2 regions of the Brevibacterium sp. HMSC24B04 genome follow, and region 2 is predicted to be linked to the other one. Evidence: predicted binding sites of a transcription regulator. Region 2 holds the regulator's gene; the other holds the start of a gene.
The links. The regulator HrcA, encoded in region 2, represses chaperone genes, less so after heat shock. The targets are predictions, from matches to a motif close to TTNGCACTCGNNNNNNNCGAGTGCNAA.

Region 1 (3,413 bases), on a different contig from region 2:
CCTTGCCGATGAGGTCGCCGTATTCGCCGGTAGCAGCGTTGTAGCCCTCGCCGAGTTCGAGTTCTTCGACCTTGGAGACAACGACGAAGCCGTCCTGTCCGGCGTTTTCGGCAATCCAGCGAAGCGGCTGACGCACAGCGCGGCGCACGATGTCCGCACCTGTGGCAGCATCGCCTTCGAGGCCGAGGCCTTCGGCTGCAGCGGATGCGTGCACGAGTGCGGTACCGCCACCGGCGACGATGCCTTCTTCGATGGCTGCACGGGTAGCAGCGACTGCGTCTTCGACGCGGTGCTTGCGTTCCTTGAGCTCAACTTCGGTGGCAGCACCGACCTTGATGACGGCAACGCCGCCGGCCAGCTTAGCCAGGCGTTCCTGCAGCTTTTCGCGGTCCCATTCGGAGTCGGTCTTTTCGACCTCAGCGCGAATCTGGGCGACGCGACCGGCAACAGCTTCGTCTGCTCCGCCGCCGTTGACGACCGTGGTGTTGTCCTTGGTCACGGTGACGGTGCGTGCGGTGCCGAGCTGTTCCAGGGTGGCCTGTTCGAGCTTCATGCCCATGTCCGGGGTGATGACTTCGCCGCCGGTGAGGACTGCGAGGTCTTCCAGGATTGCCTTGCGGCGGTCGCCGAAGCCGGGAGCCTTGACGGCAGCGACATTGAGGATGCCGCGCATCTTGTTGACAACCAGGGTCGACAGAGCTTCGCCTTCGACGTCTTCGGCGATGATCAGCAGCGGCTTGGATGCCTGCTGAACCTTTTCGAGCACCGGCAGGAGGTCCTGGATGTTCGAGATCTTGCCCTGGTTGATGAGGATGTAGGGGTCCTCGAGCACTGCTTCCTGGCGGTCTGCATCGGTGATGAAGTACGGCGACAGGTAGCCCTTGTCGAACTGCATGCCTTCGGTGAATTCGAGCTCAACCGCAGAGGCCTGCGATTCGTCAATCGTGATGACGCCGTCCTTGCCGACCTTGTCGAAGGCGTCGGCGATCAGTTCGCCGATTTCTTCCGACTGTGCCGACAGTGCTGCGACGTGTGCGATTTCCTTGGAACCGGAAACGTCGCGAGCGATTTCGAGCAGACGAGCTTCAACAGCTGCGACTGCTGCTTCGATGCCGGCCTTGAGCTGGCCGGGGGCTGCACCGGCGGCAACGTTGCGCAGGCCTTCGGACACGAGTGCCTGTGCGAGAACGGTTGCGGTGGTGGTGCCGTCACCTGCGACGTCGTTGGTCTTGGTGGCGACTTCCTTGGCCAGCTGTGCGCCGAGGTTTTCGTAGGAGTCGTTGAGTTCGACTTCGCGGGCGATGGTCACACCGTCGTTGGTGATGGTGGGTGCGCCCCACGCCTTGTCGAGGACGACGTTGCGGCCCTTGGGTCCCAGCGTCACTTTGACGGTGTCGGCCAGAACGTTGACGCCCTTTTCGAGTGCCTTGCGGGCTTCGTCGTCGAACAGAAGGGTCTTAGCCATGGTTCACTTCTCTTTCTGTAAGCCGTTGCCTGTACGGCAAGCGCCGCCCGTCAGGCGGCGGTTGCTGTGGGTGCGGAAGTGATCAGGCGATGACTGCGAGGACATCGCGAGCCGAGAGCACCAGGTACTCTGCGCCTGCGTACTTGACTTCGGTGCCGCCGTACTTGGAGTAGATGACCTTGTCGCCGACTTCGACGTCGACGGGCACGCGGGTACCGTTTTCGGCAACGCGGCCGGGTCCGACTGCGACGACTTCGCCTTCCTGCGGCTTTTCCTTTGCGGTGTCCGGGATGACGAGGCCGGAGGCAGTGGTCTGTTCGGCTTCGACCTGGCGGACGACGATCCGGTCTTCAAGCGGCTTGATGTTCACCGACATGGAGGAAACTCCTTCGATCAGTTGTATGAAGGTTGCTGTGTTCAACTTGAGCGGAGGGGACAGCTGGGACGCTGTCTTCTGACGAGGCGCCGCCTGCTTTGGTCTGTTTCCTGCCGTCGTCGCGGGTGCCGGCTGGAACGGTCCTTGACGAGTGCGGTGTGCTGAGGTTTTCGGCTGAGCCCTGTGCTCAGCTCATTGTTCAGCGATTAGCACTCGCACCACTCAGGTGCTAATTCAGACTGTAGTCTGCGCCTGGCACTCGGTCAAGCGGAGTGCTAACCAAGCACATCTGGCCGCCTGGTGGTCACTCCATGCAAGACAGCGGATGCTCGTCAGTTCAGGCCCACTCCCCTATTGCCCGCAGCGCGTTGGCGGTGGTGATGTTCGCAATGTGCCCTTCAGATACTCCGCGAACTTCGGCCAGTTTGCGCGCGTTGAGTGCAGCGAGATACGGCCCGCCGGGCTTGCCGCGGTGTGGGTGGGGTGTGAGGAACGGCGCGTCGGTTTCAGTCAACAGGAGTTCGTCCGGCACGACCGCCGCTGCTTCGCGCAGCCCGGCAGCGTTTTTGAACGTGATGTTGCCGGCAAAGGACATGAAGTATCCGCGGCGAGCGCATTCTTCGGCCATGTCAACATCCCCGGAGAAGCAGTGGAGGATGGTGACGTCTGGCGCACCGACTTCGGCCAGGGTGTCGAGGACATCCTGGTGTGCTTCACGGTCGTGAATCTGCAGGGCGAGACCGCGGCGCTTGGCGATTTCGATGTGCGCGCGGAAGGATTCCTTCTGCGCGTCCATGTCGGCGCTGTCGGATGCGTCGGTGCGGAAGTAGTCGAGCCCGGTTTCGCCGACAACCCGCACGCGTTCGCGCCCGGCGAGTTCGTCGATTTCCGCCAGGGCTTCGTCCAGCTGCCCTGCGCGGGCAAGCGTGGGAGCTTCGTTGGGGTGCAGAGCGACTCCACCCAGCAGCCAGGGCCTTCCATCTTCGGCTTCGGAGGCCACGATGTCGGCCGTCCAGCGGGCGGCCGGCAGGTTGCATCCGATCTGGACTACTCGTTCGATGCCGGCCGCCATGGCGGATTCGTAGAAGAACGACAGCGGCGGGAACTGTTCGTCTTCGCCGGGCACGACGTCTTCTGCGATGACTTCGCCGGCCTTCAGCGGCAGGCGCACGCCGGTGCAGATGTCCAGGTGGGTGTGGGAGTCAACACCGGGCGCTGCCAATCGTTCGGGTACGTCCGGGTACTCTCCCGCTGCGCGTGAGGCCACGCTTATCAGTCCTCCGGTTCGACGTATTTGGGGAACACGGGTTCGGGTTTGGGAAGCTCAGTGCCGCCTGCCAGGCGTTCGTCCAGAGCGGCGAAGCTGCGCGGGTCGCCGGCTTCGATGTTGTGTGCACCCGCTTCAGCCTTACCGGCTTCCACACCCAGAAGATCAAGGACCTTGGATGCGGATTCGGGCATGATCGGCTGGACCAGGATGGTTACGCGGCGCAGAACTTCCAGCGTTGTGTAGAGCACAACCGCCATGCGGCGTTCGTCTGTTTTGCGCAGCTTCCACGGTTCTTGTGCCGA
Region 2 (3,413 bases):
ACAGGCTGCCCTGCTGCATTGGGGGTGCTCAGTGTTCTTCTGGGATGGCGGAATACACCGCGAGGTCGCGGACCTCGCCGCGAAGCACTTCGCCGTTGCGGCGGATGCCCTCGAATGTGAACCCCGCTTTCTCAGCAACCTTGCGTGACGCTGCATTGTCGGGGTGGACGCAGATTTCAACCCGCTGTGCGCCGCGCGCAAAGGCGAAATCTGTCACAATCCGCACAGCAGCTGTCATGAGTCCCTGTTCGCGTGCCCACGGGGCAGACATGTAGCCCAACGACACGTAATGGGCAGTATGGACGCGCATATCAATCTGGCCTGAGTATCGGCCAGGGTGTTCTGCTGTTGGGGAGGTGATGACCCACGAGGGTTCCGGTGGGTTCGCGCACCAGTCAAGCGCCATGTCACGGGTGTAGTGCTGGGGGACCTGCGTCCATTCCAGCACCGAGGCGTCCGTGCAGGTGGCCACAAGGTCGTCTGCGTCCTCCGGCCGGTACGGGCGGAGAGTCACAGTGCCGTCAGCCAGTTCACCGGAATTGAGGAAAGGGTTTTCGCTGTGCGCCATCAGTGCCTGCCGACTGTCACGAAGTCAATGAGCTCTTCGACTCGACCTGACAGGGTCCAATCGACATCCGCGATGGACTTCACTGAACCCAGAATCCGCTGCCAGGCTCGTGCCGTGTCGGTGTGGTCGGCGTGCGGCCAGCCGATCCGGCGCAGAACACCCAGCTTCCAGTCTTCTCCGCGTGGCACCTCTGGCCATTCGGAAATCCCAACAACCGACGGCTTCACGGCCTGCCAAACGTCGACGTACGGGTGACCCGTGACTCGCACGTGCTCAGCCCACGGCTGCCTTGCGACTTCGCTGACGATCCGCGTTTCCTTCGTGCCCTCGATTAGGTGGTCGGCAAGTACCCCAACCCGGTGCTCGGCATCCGGCTGGAACTCGACGAGCGCCTCCATGAGGTCATCCAGGCCGCCCAACGGTTCCACAACAACCCCCTCGACCCGCAGGTCGTCACCCCAGATCTTCTCGACCAGCTCCGCATCGTGCTTTCCCTCAACCCAGATGCGGCTGCCCCGGGCGACTCGCGCCTTGGTCTGCACGGTGCGACTTCCCGAGGCGGTGCGTCCGGGCTGTTTCTGTGCAGCCGGCCGCGGACGTGTGAGCTCCACGGACTTGCCCTCCAGCAGGTAGCCGAAGCCCAGGGGGAACGCCTGCGTGCGACCGTGCCGGTCTTCGAGGTGGATGAGGAAACCGCCGTTGGTCTTCTCAAGCTTGACGATCGCTCCGACGTAGCCGGTCTCAACCTCTTCAACGACCATTCCGCGTTTGACCTCAACCTGCTGGGTCTTGGGTCGTTGGTGAGTGCGGCCAGAAGAGAGGACATCGCGTCCATAGCGGTCAGACATGATGACCACGGTACCCGCGTGCCGGCGCCACTGGCCGCATTGTCGTGCGTAGTGTTGCTCGCAAGGCCGACATCCGCAGGCGCGGTGGGGTTTGTATAGATGTGCGCGCATCACTAGAATTGGCACTCTAAGACTGAGAGTGCCAAGAGGGTCGGCTGACAAACGCCGTCCGGTTCGGTGCAGATAGGAGCGATGCGGGATGAGCGACGAGCGGCGCAGCAGAGTTCTGCGGGCCATCGTCGAAGACTATGTGGCCACCAACGAACCGGTTGGCTCGAAAGCCCTCGTTGAACGTCACAAGCTCGGTGTTTCCTCAGCCACCATCCGCAACGACATGGCGGCACTCGAACAAGAAGGCCTCATCGCACAGCCCCACACATCGGCCGGCCGCATCCCGACCGATGCGGGCTACCGTGCTTTTGTCGACCGCATTGACGACGTCAAACCGCTCTCCAGTGCAGAAAAGCGGGCCATTTCCCAGATCCTGTCCAGCACGCAGAGCATTGACGACACCCTCGCGCAGACAGTCCGCCTGCTGTCGCGGCTGACACACCAAGTTGCCCTCATCCAGTATCCGGTGCGCGCTCAGACCACCATCCGGCGCATCGAATTGGTGCAGTTGAGCCCCGAGCGGATCCTCGTCATCCTCATCACCGACACCGGTGAAGTCGAACAGCGCATAGTCGAAGCGCTCGACCCGGTTGACGAAGACGATGTCCGCGGCATGCGGCGGGCCTTCAACGAAGCGCTGGAAGACACGCGGCTGGACGCCGTCGAAGACACCCTCAGCGGACTGGCGGTGCCCGTGGCACTGGCTCAGACGGCAACCGCAATCGCCGAACGGCTGGTGGAACTTGCCCGCAGCAAGAGGCAGGACCGGCTCATCATGGCAGGGGCCGCCAACCTCGCCCGTGCCGGAAGTGAGTTCGGCACCCACATGGGCCCGCTGCTTGAAGCAATCGAAGAGCAGGTCGTGCTGCTCAAGCTGCTGGCGGATATGCAGGCTGACGGAATTGCCGTTCAGATCGGCAGTGAGAACCGCTTCGAAGCCCTGGCCGGAGCATCGCTTATTGCAACCGGCTACGGAACAGAAGACACAACCGCTTCACTGGCAGTGCTCGGCCCCACCCGCATGGACTACCCAACGACAATGGCGGCAGTCAGAGCCGTAGCGAAATACGTCTCAACCATCCTGTCGGACTGACTGTACGCTCTGACCGGCTGACCGCCCGACCGAAGACCGCAAGCACACAATCGAACCCCGCACTTTTCACAGACGCATCCGAACGAAAGAAGAAGCAGTGAGCGATCACTACGAAACACTTGGCGTTGAACGCGACGCTTCCGCAGACGACATCAAAAAGGCCTACAGGAAGCTCGCCCGCAAGTACCACCCGGACGTCAACCCCGGACACGAAGACGAATTCAAGAAAGTCTCCGTCGCCTACGAAACACTGTCCGACCCGGATAAGCGACGCCACTACGACATGGGCGGCTCCACTGGGGGTGCCGGCCGATTCGGCGGCTTCTCCGACCTGTTCGACACGTTCTTCGGCGGGGGAGGACCGCGCCATGCTGGCCCTCCGAACCAGCGTGTGCGCCCCGGTCGCGACGCCCTCGTGGAACTCACCATCGACCTTGAAACCGCTGTCTTCGGCGGCAAAGAGGACATCCGCGTGCAGACGGCCGTCATGTGCGAAACATGCCACGGCGGCGGTGCCCGCGAAGGCACCAAACCCGAAACCTGCGGCCTGTGCCACGGAGCGGGCACCATTTCGACTGTTCAGCGGACCATCCTGGGTGACATGCGCACCCAGCAGGTGTGCGGCAACTGCTCCGGCTACGGCGATGTCATCAAAGACCCCTGCAACAGCTGTGGCGGCGAAGGCCGAGTGCGCGAAGAGAAGACCCTCGCCGTCAAAATTCCCGCCGGTGTGCACGACGGCACCCGCATCCTCCTGTCCGGCCACGGCGAAGTCGGCCCCGGCGGTGGCCCG

Region 1: the regulator HrcA is predicted to act here: its motif matches at 2,094-2,120, upstream of groES (co-chaperone GroES).

Annotation. Positions count from the first base shown of each region.
Region 1 is NZ_KV786093.1:79,190-82,602, reverse strand. Features, by position in the region: gene groL (chaperonin GroEL) at 1-1,465, opposite strand, end outside; gene groES (co-chaperone GroES) at 1,548-1,841, opposite strand; gene HMPREF3092_RS06835 (TatD family hydrolase) at 2,179-3,108, opposite strand; gene metG (methionine--tRNA ligase) at 3,114-3,413, opposite strand, start outside.
Region 2 is NZ_KV786068.1:234,540-237,952, reverse strand. Features, by position in the region: gene HMPREF3092_RS01130 (GNAT family N-acetyltransferase) at 29-568, opposite strand; gene HMPREF3092_RS01125 (DUF3097 domain-containing protein) at 568-1,416, opposite strand; gene hrcA (heat-inducible transcriptional repressor HrcA) at 1,616-2,620, shown strand; gene dnaJ (molecular chaperone DnaJ) at 2,718-3,413, shown strand, end outside.